3 regions of the Paenarthrobacter sp. 10N417 genome follow, and region 3 is predicted to be linked to each of the others. Evidence: riboswitches for the same ligand, from Rfam matches in the RefSeq annotation. Region 3 holds a riboswitch; each other region holds the start of a gene.
The links. A riboswitch is a leader RNA that binds a small molecule or an ion and turns the genes downstream of it on or off. The one in region 3 is predicted to bind S-adenosylmethionine.

Region 1: it holds a riboswitch for S-adenosylmethionine, as region 3 does, so the genes downstream of both, AC1DCM_RS13405 (DUF1737 domain-containing protein) here and AC1DCM_RS11505 (aminotransferase class V-fold PLP-dependent enzyme) in region 3, are expected to answer to the same signal.
Region 2: it holds a riboswitch for S-adenosylmethionine, as region 3 does, so the genes downstream of both, metX (homoserine O-acetyltransferase MetX) here and AC1DCM_RS11505 (aminotransferase class V-fold PLP-dependent enzyme) in region 3, are expected to answer to the same signal.

Annotation. Positions count from the first base shown of each region.
Region 1 covers NZ_JBFTIL010000009.1:96,271-102,056, forward strand. The annotation lists gene AC1DCM_RS13390 (PLP-dependent cysteine synthase family protein) at 1-331, opposite strand, end outside; gene AC1DCM_RS13395 (aromatic amino acid ammonia-lyase) at 328-1,944, opposite strand; gene AC1DCM_RS13400 (NtaA/DmoA family FMN-dependent monooxygenase) at 1,947-3,275, opposite strand; SAM riboswitch class IV at 3,442-3,553, shown strand; gene AC1DCM_RS13405 (DUF1737 domain-containing protein) at 3,568-3,834, shown strand; gene AC1DCM_RS13410 (rhodanese-like domain-containing protein) at 3,831-4,241, shown strand; gene AC1DCM_RS13415 (O-succinylhomoserine sulfhydrylase) at 4,242-5,450, shown strand; gene AC1DCM_RS13420 (hypothetical protein) at 5,461-5,786, shown strand, end outside.
Region 2 covers NZ_JBFTIL010000011.1:87,916-93,701, reverse strand. The annotation lists gene AC1DCM_RS14890 (alpha/beta hydrolase) at 1-402, opposite strand, end outside; gene AC1DCM_RS14885 (SGNH/GDSL hydrolase family protein) at 471-1,316, shown strand; gene AC1DCM_RS14880 (winged helix DNA-binding domain-containing protein) at 1,376-2,530, shown strand; gene AC1DCM_RS14875 (hypothetical protein) at 2,574-3,020, shown strand; gene metX (homoserine O-acetyltransferase MetX) at 3,027-4,148, opposite strand; SAM riboswitch class IV at 4,163-4,277, opposite strand; gene AC1DCM_RS14865 (bifunctional o-acetylhomoserine/o-acetylserine sulfhydrylase) at 4,417-5,733, opposite strand.
Region 3 covers NZ_JBFTIL010000007.1:328,874-334,659, reverse strand. The annotation lists gene rsgA (ribosome small subunit-dependent GTPase A) at 1-756, shown strand, start outside; gene hisN (histidinol-phosphatase) at 812-1,624, shown strand; SAM riboswitch class IV at 1,807-1,920, shown strand; gene AC1DCM_RS11505 (aminotransferase class V-fold PLP-dependent enzyme) at 1,952-3,361, shown strand; gene AC1DCM_RS11500 (class I SAM-dependent methyltransferase) at 3,508-4,263, shown strand; gene AC1DCM_RS11495 (metal-dependent transcriptional regulator) at 4,273-4,986, shown strand; gene AC1DCM_RS11490 (MFS transporter) at 5,017-5,786, opposite strand, start outside.

The DNA of each region.
Region 1 (5,786 bases), on a different contig from region 3:
TAACCACCACCACGGGGTGACCGGTCAGCCGCCCGATGAGCGCCAGCCCGATCCCCGTGTTACCGGAAGTGCTCTCCACAATGGTTGCGCCAGGCTGTAACTCTCCTGAGCGCTCGGCCACCCGGACCATGCTCAGCGCAGTACGGTCCTTGATGGATCCGCCGGGGTTCTCGGACTCAAGCTTGATGTGGATGGTGCTGCCCAATCCACGTCCCAGGGCCTCCAATTTCACCAGCGGAGTGTTGCCCACTTTGTCCAGGACGGAGGCATCCAGCCCATCAGGCAACCCCGCCGCCAAGTGGGCGCCATGTCTGCGGATTGCGGTACTCACCTTGTCCCCTCCCGTATAGACGTAGCCGGCAATTCCTGCGCCACCACATCACGCAACTCACGTCGCGCACTCTCCACCAGATCCGGAGCCGACGGCCGGTCCGCCAGCACATCAGCCAGCCGAGCCACAACGGCGCCCGTCCCCTTCCCGAGCGGTTGCGAGGCTCCCGCTTCGAGCAGCAAATACGACGCCGTCAGTGCCTCAATGGCAAGCAATTTCTCCAAAGCCTCCACGGACTTTTCGAGTTGCTGCAACGCCAGCGGCGCCAAGGTGGAGTGGTCCTCGACGTCGGCCGAGAGGGTGGGTGCCCCGAGCGTCGCCGGCGCTGCCAGGAACTTCAGTTCGGACAGCAGTCCCGCTGCTGAGTACCAGAGCAGCCCAGGCAACTCCTCCTGCACAAGGCCTGCGGCCGGTCCGGACTCAGAAACCGCATCCTCCAGGTGCCTGGCGGCAGCTTCCAGATGCCTCGCCCGGATCACCCGTTGTGGCGGATACAACTTGGCGATGCGCCGCTCGCTGGAAATCGCCACGTGCGCCAAGGCAAGCCTCAAGCCCTCGAAGGAAAGAGCCAGCTGCATCGGTTGGAAGTTCCCGCCGGACACCATTTGCCCGGTTTCGATATCCACCAAAGGGTTGTCGCCGCGTCCGTTCAGCTCCACGTTCAACGCAGCGCCGAGCTGTGAAACCAAGGAGCGAAAAGCCCCATGCGTTTGGGGCGCAGAGCGGAATGACAAAGCGTCCTGCACAGAGACTTCAGGACGAACGTCCTCCAGCCAGCCCCCGCGCAACAGGTGACGTACCGCGGCCGCCGAGTCCTTCTGCCCGTCCACCGCCTTGCCCGCCTGAATGGCCGGCGAAAACGGGCTGAGGTTCCCGCCGCCGTCGTACCTTGCAATGGTCTCAAGCGAGAGGGAAAGCGCGACGTCGGCGAGTTCCGCCAGCTGCTGCAGGCGCACCAAGGCAAGGGTACCGGCGCCTACCGAGTACGCATTGGCGCTGACCAGGGCCAGGGCCTCACCGGGAGCGAGCCGCAGCGGCTGGAGACCGGCGTCGGCGAGCGCTTTCGCCCCGGGTACCAGGGTGCCGTCCGCATCGATCGCTTCACCTTCACCGATGGCAACAGCAGCGACGGCGGCGAGCTGGGTGAGGTCCGAGGAGCCCACTGAGCCTTCGCCCGGGATGGCGGGAAAAACTCCACGGTTGAGCAGTTCGGCATAAAACTGGGCCGTCTCGGGCCGGACACCGGAGCCGCCGCGGCTGAAACCGATGAGCCGGGTGAGGATCACTGCGCGGGCAGAGGGCCGGTCCAGATAGTCGCCCACGCCACTGTTGTGGTATCTGACTACCTGGATTTGATAGGCAAGGACCGACTTCTCCTCCACAACCGTGTCGCGTCCGGAGCCAAGGAGGGTGTTGAGGCCGTAGATTCTCTGCCCGGACGTTGAAGCGCGCTCCAGCACTTCGCGTGAGCGGCCGATCAAAGACAACGCATCTTGGTTGAGTTTCACGTGAAACGCCGGATCCAAGGCAGCTTGCGCCACGCTTTCAGGGTCCACCGGCGATGTGCCGATCAACAGGCTCTTGGGCTCGGAGGGGATTGGTTCGGAAGACATGGTCAGAAGTCCAGAAGATTCTGGCGGAAGCCGCCGTTGCCGTAACTCTTCCTCAACAGGCCACGGCGTCGCAGTTCGGGAGTGAGTTTGTCCAGCACTCCGTGCACGGTGACGGGGTCCACGAAGCCAGAGAAGAGGAAGCCGTCGCCACCCACGGCCTCGCCGGTCTCCTCAAGGTAGTCCGCGATTTCCCCTACCGTGCCAATGATCGAGTCGCCGGCACCGCCGCTGCGTGCCTGCAGGATCTGGCGCAGGGTAGAGCCCGGAGGCGCCGCCTTGGCGAAGTGCTCCAGCGTGCCTTGGTTGCTGTTGGTGCTCAATTCGGGCAACGGCGCATCGAGGTCGAACTGCTTGAAGTCGATCACGGACAGGTAGGAGATCGAGTTGAGCTGGCTGTCGATATCACGCTGGGTAAGCTCCCGGCGCTGCGCCCGCAACTCCTCGGCCTCGGCTGATGAGCCAACCACGGTGGGCTTCAGCACGAAAAGTACCTTGACGTCGTCGGGGTTCCTGCCAGCCTTGGCAGCCTCGGCACGGATGGAATCCCGGTAGGCCTTCATGCCGTCAGCGCCACGCGCCAAGGCGATCGCGACGTCGGCGTGCCCACCCGCGAACGCTTTGCCTCGAGGAGAAGCACCCGCCTGCACCAGCACAGGCTCCTCCGGCAGAGGTGCGGTGTTCAGCGGACCGCGGACCTTGAAGAAGTCGCCCTGGTGGTTAATAGGGTGCACTTTGGTGTGGTCGGCGAATCTGCCGGCCTCAACGTCCTCGAGCACCGCGTCAGGTTCCCAGCTCCGCCAAAGCCTCCGTACGACGTCGACGAATTCCTCCGCTTTCTCGTACCGAAGGTCGTGTTCAATCTGCTGATCCAGCCCGTAATTCTGTGCCGCCAGGTCACTGCCGGACGTGACGACGTTCCAGCCGAGCTGCCCCTCGGAGAAGTGCTGCAGCGTGGCCAGCAGCCGGGCGGCTGTAAAGGGCGGATAGAACGATGCGCTGACGGTCGGCACAATTCCAAGGTGCTTGGTGGCGGACAGAAGATACGGAACCAGGGCCAAGGGGTCATGCTTGGGCGCAAAGGAAGCGTGTGCCAGCGAGACCTCGGCGGTGCCGCCATAAGTATCAGGAACAGTAAGGGAATCCTCGATGATGAAAAGGTCAAGGCCGGATTGCTCGAACGCGCGCACGGCGTCTTGATACAGGGCAGGTTTCTTCCAGTCGTAGCCCAGGCTGTAGCCGGGAGTTCCCCAGCCCTGGACACCGAAACCGTGCCCCACGAACCATCCAAAATGCAGCATGGGCTTGAGTGTAGGGCTGCCTTGTCCGTTCACCGCTACCTGATTTCTTGCGAAGTTACAGGGGGTCGTACTGCGTCAATTATGCTCCCGGGACGTCACATTTAGGCTGCTACTCCAGCATGGGCCGGTTACGCAACATGACGGCCGCGTAACCGCTTGCAAGTGCGGGCCGCCGCCGCGGGATGTTACGTTTTTCTTGAGTAATGAGCACCAGCGCCAAGCCCTGACTTGCTGGTCGGCAACCCTCTCTCCGGCGGGGTGCCTCAGGTGACTACTCGGCGTATCGACACTTCGAACTGCAAGCGTGACTGAGGAGCACCAGCCAATGCCTGAACCCACTGAAGAAAAACTCTCCTACCGCCTGATTACAGGTCCGGATACCCGTGAATTCTGCGAGCGGATCACCACGGCCCTCGCCGACGGCTACGTGCTCCACGGCAGCCCGGCGGCCACGTTCAATGGCACGGATGTCATCGTGGCCCAGGCTGTCGTGCTGCCCACCGCCATCGCCAACGCAGACGCCGCCGTCGCGAATGCTGTTGACCAGTTGGAGAGCGACGACGACGAAGAAGCATTCGAGGGACACGCATGAGTTACGCAGGTGACCTGACCCCGCAGGACGCGTGGGCCAAGCTTGAAGAAGGCGCAATTCTGGTAGACGTCCGCACCGAGGCCGAGTGGGCACACATCGGCATTCCGGACACCAAAGCCACAGAGAATGATCCCCTGTTCATTCAGTGGAACCTCGCCGGCGGCATTCCCAACTCCCGCTTCCTCGAGGACCTGCAGCAGCAGGCACCCGAGGGCGAGGGCGTGGAACTCGTTTTCATCTGCCGCTCAGGCCAGCGCTCCATCTCTGCCGCCATCGCCGCGACGCAGGCCGGATTCACCGCCTACAACGTCCTCGAGGGCTTCGAAGGTGACCCGGACCGGTATGGCGAACGCACCATCAACGGCTGGAAGAACCGTGGCCTGCCGACCAACCTGGGGAACGACTAAGTGACTTTCAATCCCGATGCCGCCAGCTGGAGCCCTGACACCCAGGCAGTACGCGGTGGCCTTGACCGTACCAACTTCCAGGAGACGTCCGAACCCGTTTTCCTGAACTCCGGCTTCGTCTACGAATCCGCTGCCGCCGCCGAACGCGCCTTCACTGGCGAGGACGAACGCTTCGTTTACTCCCGCTACGGCAACCCGTCCGTGGCCACGTTCCAAGAGCGGTTGCGGTTGCTCGAAGGAACCGAGGCTTGCTTTGCGACGGCGTCCGGCATGTCCGCGGTGTTCACCGCCTTGGGTGCCCTGTTGGCTGCCGGTGATCGCGTGGTTGCCGCCCGCTCCCTGTTCGGCTCGTGCTTCGTGATCCTCAACGAGATCCTGCCGCGCTGGGGCGTAGAGACCGTGTTTGTCGATGGTCCCGACCTCGATCAGTGGCGTGCTGCCCTCTCCGAACCCACCACCGCTGTGTTCTTCGAGTCGCCGTCCAACCCGATGCAGGAAATCGTGGACATCGCCGCCGTCAGCGAGCTCGCGCATGCAGCGGGAGCGACCGTCGTCGTCGACAACGTCTTTGCCACTCCCCTGCTGCAGCGTTGCGGTGACTTGGGCGCAGACGTCATTGTTTACTCCGGCACCAAGCACATCGATGGCCAGGGGCGCGTCCTCGGCGGCGCGATCATGGGCACCAAGGAATTCATCGATGGCCCGGTCAAGCAGTTGATGCGGCACACCGGACCGTCGCTCTCCGCGTTCAACGCGTGGGTATTGACCAAGGGCCTGGAGACCATCGGGCTGCGCGTGAACCACAGTTCGGCCTCCGCTTTGAAAATCGCGGAATGGCTCGAGCAGCAACCTGCCATTAGCTGGGTCAAGTACCCCTTGTTGAAATCGCACCCGCAGTACGAGCTCGCAGCCAAGCAAATGAAGGCCGGCGGCACTGTGCTGACGTTCGAGCTGCTGCCCTCTTCCGGGCGGTCCGCCAAAGACGCCGCGTTCGCGTTGCTGGACGGTCTGCGCATCATCGACATCTCCAACAACCTGGGCGACTCCAAGTCCCTCATCACGCATCCGGCCACCACCACCCACCGGGCCATGGGGCCTGAAGGTCGCGCGGCCATTGGGTTGAGCGACGGCGTGGTCCGTTTGTCCGTGGGCCTGGAAGATGTAGACGATCTCATTCTGGATCTGGAGAAGGCCCTCAAACAGGTCTAACCTGTCTCGCATGAGCGGGAATCATCCCTATCGCCGTGCCGGAGCGGTCATCGTTGCCGGCACGGCGATCTGGTTTGCAGGTATTTCGCCGGTGTCGCGCGTCTACATCACCCCCGACGCCGCCGAACGTCTTCGTATGCTTGAGGTCGGCCAGCGTGGCTGGGTTATTGGGCAGCACCTCGCAGCGGCTGGAACCGTCGCGGTGCCTGTGGGATTCGCAGCCTTTGCCCGTCGTCTTCCGGGCGGACGGGCGAAGCGGTGGGCTGTTGCAGCCGCTGCCGCTTTGCTGGCAGGGGCCCCGCTCTTTGTGTCGAGTTTGTCCCGCCGGGCCTCGGA
Region 2 (5,786 bases), on a different contig from region 3:
ACCCGAAAGCCCGACGACGGCAGCGAAGTCCGTGGGACGGTAGCGGAGCATGGTGGTCGCCATTGCCATGCCCATGGAGAAGCCAAGCAGTGTCACTGAAGAATGATTGGCTTTGACCGTGTCCAACCACTCAAGGGCGTAATCAGCGGCAAGCTTTACTGCTTCAAGGGAATACTCGATCGACGCCGTGAGCGGGAACCACGTGAAGCCGGGGCCCATGGACATTGGTGCCCGCAAGGAAGCCACTACAAATCCCTCGGGAAGCAGGCCGGCGAGGCTGAAGAGATCGTCCTCATTGGAGCCGTAGCCGTGCAACAGCAGCAGAAGCGGTTTGCCCTCCCGCTCGGCTTCGTCATGGGACCACAGGACAACGGGCGCGGGGAATGCAACGGCTTCAGTCATGGGTCTATTCTTGCAGTTACTGATGGGTAACAACCTACGGTGGCGTAGGTTTGCAGGTTCAAGGCAGGATGGAAAGCGTGAGTGACGTCAATTCATTGGTGAAGCCGGGCGACCCGGTACAAACTCACCCTTGGAGCCGTTACGTGGCACTGGGGGATTCGTTCACGGAAGGCATCGGGGATCCCGAGCCACAGAATCCCGGCGGCTTCCGTGGGTGGGCTGACCGTGTAGCGGAAGAACTGGGCCGCGGCCACGAAGATTTTGCCTACGCCAACCTTGCCATCCGTGGGCGGTTACTGCAGCAGATCGTGGATGAACAAGTTGGTCCTTGCTTGGAACTCCAGCCGGACCTCGTCTCTATTTCGGCCGGCGGCAATGACCTCATCCGGCCCGGCGGCGACCCGGACCTTTTGGCGGAGAAGCTGGATGGTGCCGTTCAGGAACTGGCCTCCAGTGGTGCCACCGTGGTGTTGTTCAACGGACCGGACACTGCGTCCTCCGTCTTGGGCCGCATCCGAGGCAAGGTGGCCATCTACAACGAAAACCTCAGGACGGTGGCTGCACGGCACGACGCCATCATCGCCGATATGTGGTCCCTGAGGCAGTTGGCCGATCCCCGGATGTGGGACGAAGACCGCCTGCACTTCTCACCGCTGGGACACCACACGATCGCGATGATGGTCCTGGAAGCGCTGAACGTCCAGCACACACTGGAGCCGCTCGCGCCGAAGCCCCTGCCGGTTCGCACCTGGCGTGAGGCCCGTTCCTCGGATCTGGTGTGGGCCCGTGAGTACTTTGTTCCCTGGGTCATCCGAAGGTTGCGTCATCGGTCCTCCGGCGATGGCATTACCCCAAAGCGCCCGACGCCGGGACCGGTCTTCGGTCCGAACGGCACCATGCTGCCGCGCGGCTAAGGTGACGGGTGCAAGGGTGACGGGCGCTTGCAGGACTGACGCGCGGAAAGAGCTCCGCGATGCACGCTGACATTTCACTGACTCCGGCTGACGTTGTGCAGTTCAGGCTTCGGCGTCAGCAGTTGCGTGATCCTTACGGTGAAAGCATTGATAACGTGCTGCGAAACCTCCTTGCCGTGCAGTCGCAGGAGTTTCCCTATGCGAGGTGGAGCCTTGCCCAGCGAACGCCCAGGACCACTGCCAATGAGGTGGAGCAGGCGGTGGCTGACGGCAGGATCCTCCGGACGCATATCCTGCGGCCAACGTGGCATTTTGTGCATCGTGAGGACCTCGGCTGGTTGATGGGATTGTCTGCGGATCGCCTTCATCAAGGCAACAAAGGCATGTACAGGCAGACGGGAGTTGATGAGCATGCCGCTGCCAGGAGCGGAGACATCCTTGCCGAAGCCGTGGCCGGTGGAGCCCACAAAACACGCGAAGAATTAGCCGGGGTACTGGAACAGGCGGGGCTCCCCGGGAAAGGACTAGGCCTCGTTTACCACCTCATGCACGCAGAGATCAGCAAAATCCTGGTGAGCGGCGCCCCGGTCCGTTCTGCAGGGGGTGCGCTCAAACAGACCTACGCCTTGTTCCACGAACGTGTGCCCGCCACTGGCAACGCGCCCTTGATCGGGGACGACCGAGAATGGGCTTTGGGCCAGCTGGCGCTGCGATACTTCACCAGCCGGGGGCCCGCCACCATCAAGGACTGTGCCGCCTGGTCCGGACTGACCATGAAGGATGTGCGGCTTGGCTTGCAGATAGCTGAAGAGTCCCTTCCGGGCGCCTTGGCGACTGTGGCGATTGACGGCCTGGACTTCTGCTTGCCAGCAGAAGACGTCGAAGCCTTTGCAGCGACTCCGCCAGCTGACGATGGGCCGCGGCTCCCCCGCGTGGATCTCATCCAGTGTTATGACGAGTACGTGATGGGCTATTCCCAATCGAGGCACTACCTCGGCGGAAGGGCTCCCTATTTCCCGGAGGGCGATGCTCCCATTCACGTCGTGTTGCTGGAGGGCAGGTTGGCCGGATGGTGGCGTCACGGATTCTCCGGTGGGATCTGCGAACTCGACGTCAGAGTAAATCGACCCTTCACAACAGCGGAACAACAAGCGTTGGAGGCCGAGGCGGAACGATACGGGAGGTTCCTGGGCATGGAGACCAAGCTGGTGTGAAACCGCAGGACTAAGCTGGGTTAAGACCTAGGAGGCCTGCACCGTGAACAATCTGATCTTCTGGATCATCGTCTGCTCGTGGCTGATTCCCATGGGGATCCGCCTGTACAACAGGTCCCGGGCGCGGCGGCTTCAGGACCGTAATTTCCAAGACCGTAGCTTCCCGGGTCAGAACTATCCTGGCCAGAACTACCCTGGCCCCGGCTATCCCCCGCAGAATCTTCCAGCACCGAATTATCCGGCGCAGGGGTATCCCACTCCGAACTACCCGGGCTATCCCGGGGAGCCCACCACCATCCGTCCTGCCGACGCGCAACCGCCGGCGGGACCGCCGTCGAACGCTTCTTCACCTACGTTTCCCAGCAACAGCGGCTCTGAGCAGCAAGGCTTCCGTGCTCGCAAGCTGGCCGAGCTGGACCTCAAGTTCAGCAACGGCGAGATCGCCATGGAGGACTACATGAAGCAGCGCGGCGAGATCATGAACGGCTGAGCCGGCTTACGCGAAGAAGGCCTGATGCAGTTGGGCTGACAGTTGCCCGATTTCGGTGAGGAAGCCGTCGTGCCCGATGGGGGCCTCGATCACGTGGACGGGGACGTTGCCTGGCAGGTTTTGTGCCAGTTCCAATGACTGGGCCGGGAAGTAGAGGCGGTCCGAGTCGACGGCTGCCACAAAGAATTCAGCAGTGGCGCCGGCCAAGGCTTCCTGCAAGGTGCCCCGGCCACGGCTGATGTCGTGGGACATGAGTGCCTCGGTGATGGCGATGTAACTGTTGGCATCGAACCGGCGCACCAGCTTGGTGCCTTGGTGGTCGAGGTAGCTTTCCACCTGGTAGCGGCCACGCTCCCCCAGGACCGGAGCAGCCAGGGGCGTCTCTTGGTGCTGGGCTTCGCGGCCGAAGCGGAAATCAAGCTCCAGGGCTGATCGGTACGTGATATGCGCTATCCGTCGGGCCAGGGCAAGGCCCGCCTCGGGAGTTGGTCCACCGTAGTAATCGCCGTTGTTGAAGTTCGGGTCCTGGCGGATGGCGAGCGTCTGCGACTGGGCGAAAGCGATTTGCTCAGCTGTGCTGTAGGCGCCGACAGAAATTACTGCGCACCTCTGAACACGCTCAGGGAAGGTCACCGCCCACTCAAGTGCCCGCGCCCCGCCCATGGAACCGCCGAGGACTGCGTGCCATGCCTTGATGCCCAATGCATCCGCGAGACGGGCTTCAGCCACGGTGCTGTCGCGCAACGTGATGAGAGGAAAGCGGGATCCCCAAGGCCGCCCGTCCGGAGCCTGGGACGATGGTCCCGTGCTGCCGTAACAGCCGCCCACAATGTTGATGGAGATAACGAAGAACCGGTTGGTGTCGATCGTCGCGCCGGGACCAACGAGTTGCTCCCACCAGCCTTCCTCGTCGGTGGCACCGCGGGCCACGTGCGTGCTGCCCGTCAGTGCGTGCTGAACGAGGACGGCGTTGGACGCATCTTCGTTCAGCTGCCCCCAGGTTTCGTAGGCCAGCACAACATCCGGGAGAAAACCGCCGGCTTCAAGTTCCAGCGAACCTACGCCGGCGTACTTGACCGTCCCGTCTTCTTTGCCCGGTTTTGGGGGTGCTGTAGCAGTAATGGTCATTCCTTTGACACCTAACCTCGCGCTTGCCTGCCGCCTTGCGTGCGACAGGCCAGGTCTTCACCCGGGGCACCCCACCGCGGAGGAGGGTTGCCGGCCAGCAAGCCGGGGCTGTCACTGGCACTCATGACCTAATACGTAGAGTCTAGGAAAAATACCGCTGTTTTGGCGAAGAATGTGACAGCTGTGTGACGGTTTGGGGTCCCTTCGTTCAGGAACACGCAGCGAGAAGGGCCGCCCGGCGAATTTTCGTCGGCGGGCGGCCGCCCCGCTAAGCGCCCTTGGCAGCCCGGAAACCAGCCTCCAAGTCAGCAATGATGTCGTCCACGTGCTCGATTCCCACCGACAGGCGGACAAGGCCGGGATACACGCCCGCAACCAGCTGCTGTTCGACCGTGAGCTGGCTGTGGGTAGTCGACGCCGGGTGGATAACCAGCGAGCGGACGTCACCGATGTTGGCAACATGGGAGTGCAGCTCCAGGCCATCGACGAATCGCTTGCCGGCCTCGACGCCACCCTTGATGTTGAATGCCACCACTGCGCCGGTACCCTTCGGCCCGTACTTACGGCCACGGTCGTACCAAGGGCTGGACGGCAGACCCGCGAAGGCAACCGATTCGACGTCGTCGTGGGCTTCCAGCCATTCAGCCACTTTGGTGGCGTTCGAGACGTGACGCTCGACGCGCAGGCTCAGGGTTTCCAGCCCTTGGGCGATGAGGAAGGCGTTGAACGGGGAAACGGCCGAACCCAGATCGCGCAGCAACTGCACGCGGGCCTTGAGAATGTAGGAGAGGTTGGCTCCGAGCGCGCCGTCCTTGCCAAGGTCCCGGGCGTAAACGAGTCCGTTGTAGCTGGGGTCCGGAGTATTGAATCCAGGGAAGCGTTCCGGGTCCTTGCCGAAATCAAAGTTTCCGGAGTCCACGATCACGCCGGCGATCGCCGCACCGTGGCCGCCCAGATACTTGGTAGCCGAGTGCACCACAATGTCCGCACCCCATTCGATGGGACGGATGAGGTATGGGGTGGAGAGCGTGTTATCCACGATCAGCGGCACGCCAGCTTCATGCGCAGTGCGTGAAATCCCTTCGATGTCCAGCACGTCCTGGCGCGGATTGGACACCACCTCGCCGAAGAACAGCTTGGTGTTGGGCTGCACGGCGTCGCGCCACTGGTCCAGGTTGTCCGGGTCTTCCACGAACGTCACGGAGATACCGAACTTCTTCAGTGTGTGTGCCAGCAGGTTGTAGGTGCCGCCGTACAGGCTGGGGCTGGCGACGACATGGTCACCGGCCTCGGCAATGTTCAGGATGGCGAAGGTTTCCGCGGCCTGTCCTGAACTGAGGAGCAATGCGCCCAGCCCGCCTTCGAGGCTGGCGATCCGCTGCTCAACGGCATCCTGAGTCGGGTTGCCGATTCGGGTGTAGATCGGGGCGAGCTCGGCCAAGGCAAAGCGGTTGGCTGCGCTCTCTGCGCTGGGGAAAACGAAGGACGTGGTCTGGTAGATCGGAAGCGACCTCGCTCCCGTGGCAGAGTCAGGCTCCTGCCCTGCGTGGATCTGGCGGGTTTCGAAAGACCATCCTTGGGACATTGAATTCTCCTCTTAGTGGCGCGCGGGTTTGCCGTTGATCGCTGTAGGCGTGG
Region 3 (5,786 bases):
GTGGTAGCCAACGCAGACCAACTTGTGGTGGTGGTCGCGGCGGCCAATCCGGAGCCCCGAACCGGCTTTATTGACCGCGCCCTGGTTGCAGCCTACGACGCCGGGATCGAGCCGCTGCTGCTCGTCACCAAAGCAGATGTCAAGGATCCTGCGGAACTGTTGTCGAACTATCTCAGCCTCGACTTTCCCATCATCATCAGCCGTACCGCAGACGATGAAGCGTCCGGTATCGATGCCCGCTCGGACGACGGACTGTCCGCGCGGCTGGACAGCCGCGCCGTTGCCGAATTGCGGGCCCACCTTGATGGAAAAGTGACTGTCATGCTGGGCCATTCGGGCGTCGGCAAGTCCACCATGGTTAATGCCCTGACCGGAGCCGAGCGTGCTACGGGTGGTGTCAACGCCGTCACAGGGCGGGGCCGGCACACGTCGTCGTCGGCGCTGGCCTTGAAGCTGGCGGACGCACCGCCAGGTAGCTGGATCATCGATACCCCCGGTATCCGCTCCTTCGGACTCGCGCATGTGGACCCCGACCGCATCCTGCATTCCTTCCCCGATTTGGAACCGGGCACCGAAGCTTGCGACCGCGGTTGCAAGCACGATGCCAGTGCCATCAATTGCGGACTTGACGCGTGGGTGAACGAGGGACACGCCGGTCCTTCCGGGGTGGCCCGCTTGTCTTCGCTCCGGCGGCTGCTGGGCGCGGACCCGCGTTTGGAAGCGAAAGAGACCAAAGAACTGGGTACCGTCAACTAAGCATTGGTGCAAGGCGATCCCAACTGCAGGGAACGTTTCACGATAGTTTGGTGGCATGACCCAACCCGTTTCCAGCTACAACGATGACCTCCGACTGGCCCACGTGCTGGCGGATTCCGTGGATGCCCAAACCATGGACCGCTTCAAGGCCTTGGATCTGCAGGTCGAGACCAAGCCTGACCTCACGCCAGTGACGGATGCCGACAAAGCTGCGGAAGAAGCCATTCGTGGCCAATTGTCGCGCTCGCGCCCCCGTGACGCCGTCCTCGGCGAGGAGTTCGGCAGCAGCGGCCACGGCTCCCGGCGTTGGATCATCGACCCCATCGACGGCACCAAGAACTTCGTTCGGGGAGTTCCTGTATGGGCTACCCTGATCGCACTCGTGGACGAGGGTGAGCCGGTGGTCGGACTTGTCAGTGCTCCCGCGTTGGGCAAGCGTTGGTGGGCAGCAAAGGACATGGGCGCCTATATGGGTCGCTCCCTCGCGTCAGCGACCCGGCTCAAAGTGTCAAACGTTTCGCGGTTGGCAGATGCTTCAATGTCATATTCCAGCCTTTCCGGTTGGAAGGAACGCGGAAATCTGGACGAGTTCCTGGGGTTGACGGAAGACATCTGGCGCACACGCGCCTACGGCGATTTCTGGTCCTATTGCCTGGTTGCCGAGGGAGCCGTGGATATCGCCTGCGAGCCAGAGTTGAACCTTTACGACATGGCAGCACTGGTTCCGATCGTGACGGAAGCCGGCGGCCGCTTCACCTCGTTGGAAGGCGAGGATGGCCCCTTTGGCGGCAACGCCCTGGCCACCAACTCCATCCTGCACTCAGAGGTCCTCAAGCGGCTGAACCCTGCTCTGGATGACCTCCTCTGACCCAGCGGCACCAACTAGCCAACCGGCTTTGCATAGAATTTTCGACGGCGGATGCCTCCTTTTCGGGGCGTCCGCCGTTTTTTCTTCGCCCAAAGCCCGATTTCCGGACCCTTCGTAACAATGTGCTTAACAAAGCGAAGCGACTTTGGAGCAGGCCAGAGGAGTGCCCTAACCTCTTTACAGGTCACGAGTGCCAGCGCTAAACCCCGGTTTGCTGGCCGGCAACCCTCCATTCGCGGTGGGGTGCCCCGGGTGACGACCTGGCCGGTCCGGAACGGATACGGCAAGCGCGGATCCCCATAGGGGGTCCCTCTTGAGTGAGGTCCCATGAGCACTGCTACGTTCAACTCCACCGTTCTGCCGTCCCTTGTGGTCGAAGAAGCAGCGCACGAAGCCGCTGCAGGCAGGCCCCTGGCCGCCGTCACAGGCGCAGAGCTGCAAGCTCCCCTGATCCAGGGTGGCCACGTCCGCTACGCCAACCTCGACTACGGAGCATCCGCTCCAGCGCTGACAATTGTTTCTGCGTATCTCAATGAGATCCTCCCCTACTACGCCAGTGTCCACCGCGGCGCGGGCTACGCTTCCCAGATCAGCACCTCGGTCTACGAGAACTCCCGCGACATCGTCCGCGAATTCGTCGGCGGTCGTCCCGACGATTCCGTCATTTTCACCCGGAACACCACGGACTCGCTGAACCTGTTGGCAGGCTGCCTCCCGCAACTGGACGGAAAGCCAACGGGCGAGGTCCTTTACCTGGACATCGAGCACCATGCCAATCTCCTTCCCTGGCAGGGCGTCCCTCACCGCAGTGTCGTAGCTGCTTCGACACTGACAGCTACCCTCGCCAAGCTTCGCGAGGAACTCAGCCAGGGCGGCGTGTCGTTGCTGGCGGTCACCGGGGCCTCGAATGTGACCGGTGAAATCCTGCCGATCGCCGAACTCGCAGCACTTGCCCACGAATACGGCGCCCGGATTGTGGTGGACGCCGCGCAGCTTGCCCCCCACCGCCGCATCAACATCACCGCAGCAGACGTGGACTACATCGTGTTCTCCGGGCATAAGCTCTACGCTCCGTTCGGCGCCGGTGTTGTTGTGGGCCGTCCTGACTGGCTCGACGCCGGTACTCCGCACCTTGCCGGTGGTGGCGCCGTTCGCGAAGCCCGCCTGGACTCGGTCAGCTGGGCTTCAGGTCCCGCCCGCCACGAGGGCGGCTCCCCCAACGTCCTCGGCGCGGCAACATTGGCCCGCGCGACGCAGGTGCTGGCCGGGCTGGACCAAGAGGCATGGCATGCCCATGAAGCTGCCATCCGCTCCTACCTCGTACAGGGACTTGAAGCAATCGAAGGCGTGACCGTCCACCGGATCTTCAGCGACTCCGAAGACACTATCGGCGTGGTCAATTTCTCCGTGGAAGGATTCGACGCCGGACTGGTGGCCGCCTACCTCGCCGCCGAACATGGTGTAGGACTTCGTGACGGCCGCTTCTGCGCCCATCCCCTGCTCAAGCGGCTCGGACTCCCTTCGGGCTCGCTCCGAGCCAGTTTCGGAGTGGGTTCCCGATTGGAGGATGCCACACGACTCCTGGCTGGTATCGAAGAACTCAAGCGCACCGGGCTCGGCTGGGACTATGTAGTAGACGAAGGCCGCTGGGTACCGGCCAACGACCACCGCAGCTACCCAGAATGGGCACCAAACACCCCGGGCACCGCAGGGGCTGCGCCCTGCACGATTGACTAAAACGCACGTACTGTGCGGTAAATTCGTAGGGTAACTGGCGTTCGCGGTAAAGGAGTCTGTGCGTGGCCGTGCCTTCCGGCAGTGTTTCCGGCGTTGTTTCCGGCGGAAGTGTTTCCGGCCGCGTTGGCAGGCCGGGTGGTCCCAAGCTGCATGCCACGCGCCGCCGCGAGCTGGGCCAGAGCTTCCAGGACGGCGGCGAACACTACGATCGCGTTCGGCCCGGCTATCCCACAGACTCAATGGATTGGCTTCTCCCTCCTGGAGCGAAGTCCGCCGCGGATATTGGTGCAGGCACGGGAAAATTTACGGCACTGCTCGTGGACCGCGGCCTGCAGGTGGCCGCCGTCGATCCTTCCACAGACATGCTGGAGCAACTTCGAAAGTCCTGTCCCGGCGTTGAGGCGTTGGAGGGAACGGCCGAGGCAACAGGGCTGGCGGACTCAGCATTCGACGTCGTCAGCGTTGCCCAGGCATGGCATTGGTGTGACCCGCTGAAAGCCAGCACGGAAATCGACCGGATCCTGCGGCCCCACGGAGTACTCGGCCTGATATGGAACCAACTGGACACCTCCGTGCCCTGGGTTCACCGGTTGTCACGCATCATGCACGCCGGGGATGTGCACAAGCCCGGCTTCCGGCCAGTTATCGGACCGGAGTTTATGGACTTGACGAGCCATCTCACCAGCTGGGAGGACGCCGTGTCACCGGAGGACATCCTGGAGCTCACGAAATCGCGCAGCTACTACCTCCGCGCAAATGAAGCCACCCGCTTAAAGGTCATGGGCAACCTGGAGTGGTACCTCTTCGATCATCTGGGCCATGTCCCCGGCCAGCTCCTGGGATTGCCATATCTGACCACTACCTGGCGGGCCCGCAAGATCGACGGCGCCCCGCCACGGTAGGCTTGGTGTGTGAAGACCAGTACGCCCTCCTCCTCGATCGAGGACTACGTCAAGGTCATCTACTCCTATACGGAGTGGCAGGACAAACCAATTACGTCCTCGCAGCTTGCCCTGCGGCTTGGCGTTGCCAATTCCTCGGTGTCTGAAATGGTCCGTAAACTCAAGGACCAGGGCTTGGTGGACCACCAACCGTACAGTGCCATCCGGCTGACTCCGGAAGGCATGCGCCTGGCACTGTCAATGGTTCGGCGTCACCGCCTCATTGAGACATACCTCGTTGACGAACTCGGCTATAGTTGGGACGAAGTCCATGATGAAGCTGAGATGTTGGAACACGCGGTGTCCGATACCTTCATTGAGCGCATGGCCGCCAAGCTTGGCCATCCCCTCCGGGATCCTCACGGCGACCCGATTCCCTCGGCTGACGGATCGGTGGAACTTCCCCACGCCTACCGCATGATCGAGTTGGACGAAGGCCACTCAGGCCGCATCACCCGGATCAGCGATGAAAATCCTGACCTTCTTCGCTATCTCGCCTCGGAAAAGATCACCTTGGACGCGCCCGTGGAAGTGGTGGGGCGCAAACCATTCGGCGGAGCCCTGGTTGTTCGGATTGGCAGCGGACCCCAACGCCGCGAATTCGATCTCGCGGACGAGGTTACAGCGGCACTTTGGGTCCAAAGCGCCGAAGTCCATGAAGGCTGCGTGCTTCCCGCGCGCTGACTTGTGCGCTGCAGAGGCACGTGGCACAGGCTAGCTGCGCTGGCCGGCCGGCCCGCCGTCGTCGGACGCTGTATCAGGATCGCTTTCAGCGGCAACTGCCGCTTCGAGCACGGGGTTGCGGATCCCGACGGCGGACGCCACCGCCCCGACAACGAACAGTGCCGCCGTGACAACCAAGGCGTTGTACAAGCCCTGCCGTGTAAACACCGGACCAACGATCAGGCCGGCAAAGGCAATGCAGATGAGGCCGGCAATACGGGCCACGGCATTGTTGACCGCCGAACCAATTCCGGCCTCTTCCTGCGGTACCGCGCCTAGAATCGCTGCGGTGAGTGGCGCGACGAGGGTGGTGAGTCCCACGCCAAAGACGATCTGCCCCGGCAGCACCTGGGTCCAATAGTTCAGGGGCTCCTGGATGGAGAGGGACATCAGAAAGCCCACACCGCATAACAGCGGCCCCACGGTCATAAACCACCGCGGACCATATTTTCCAGCCAGCCCACCGAAGTAGGACGCAGTCAGCATCAGGATGACAGTCGCTGGAAGCAAGGCAATTCCCGCGATGGTAGCCCCCATGCCTCCCACCTGCTGAAGATAGATGCCCAGGACGAAGAATCCGAGGGATATTCCACCGTAAATTGCGAGCGTGGCAAGGTTGCCCCAGCCAAAGTTCCTTATGGCAAACAGCCTCAAGGGCAACATCGGCTCCGTGGTCCTTGCCTCGTGGACCAGGAACAGCACCATCGCCACTACACCGGCTAGGAGCGGCACCCACACCTGGGCGCTCGCCCAACCCATCC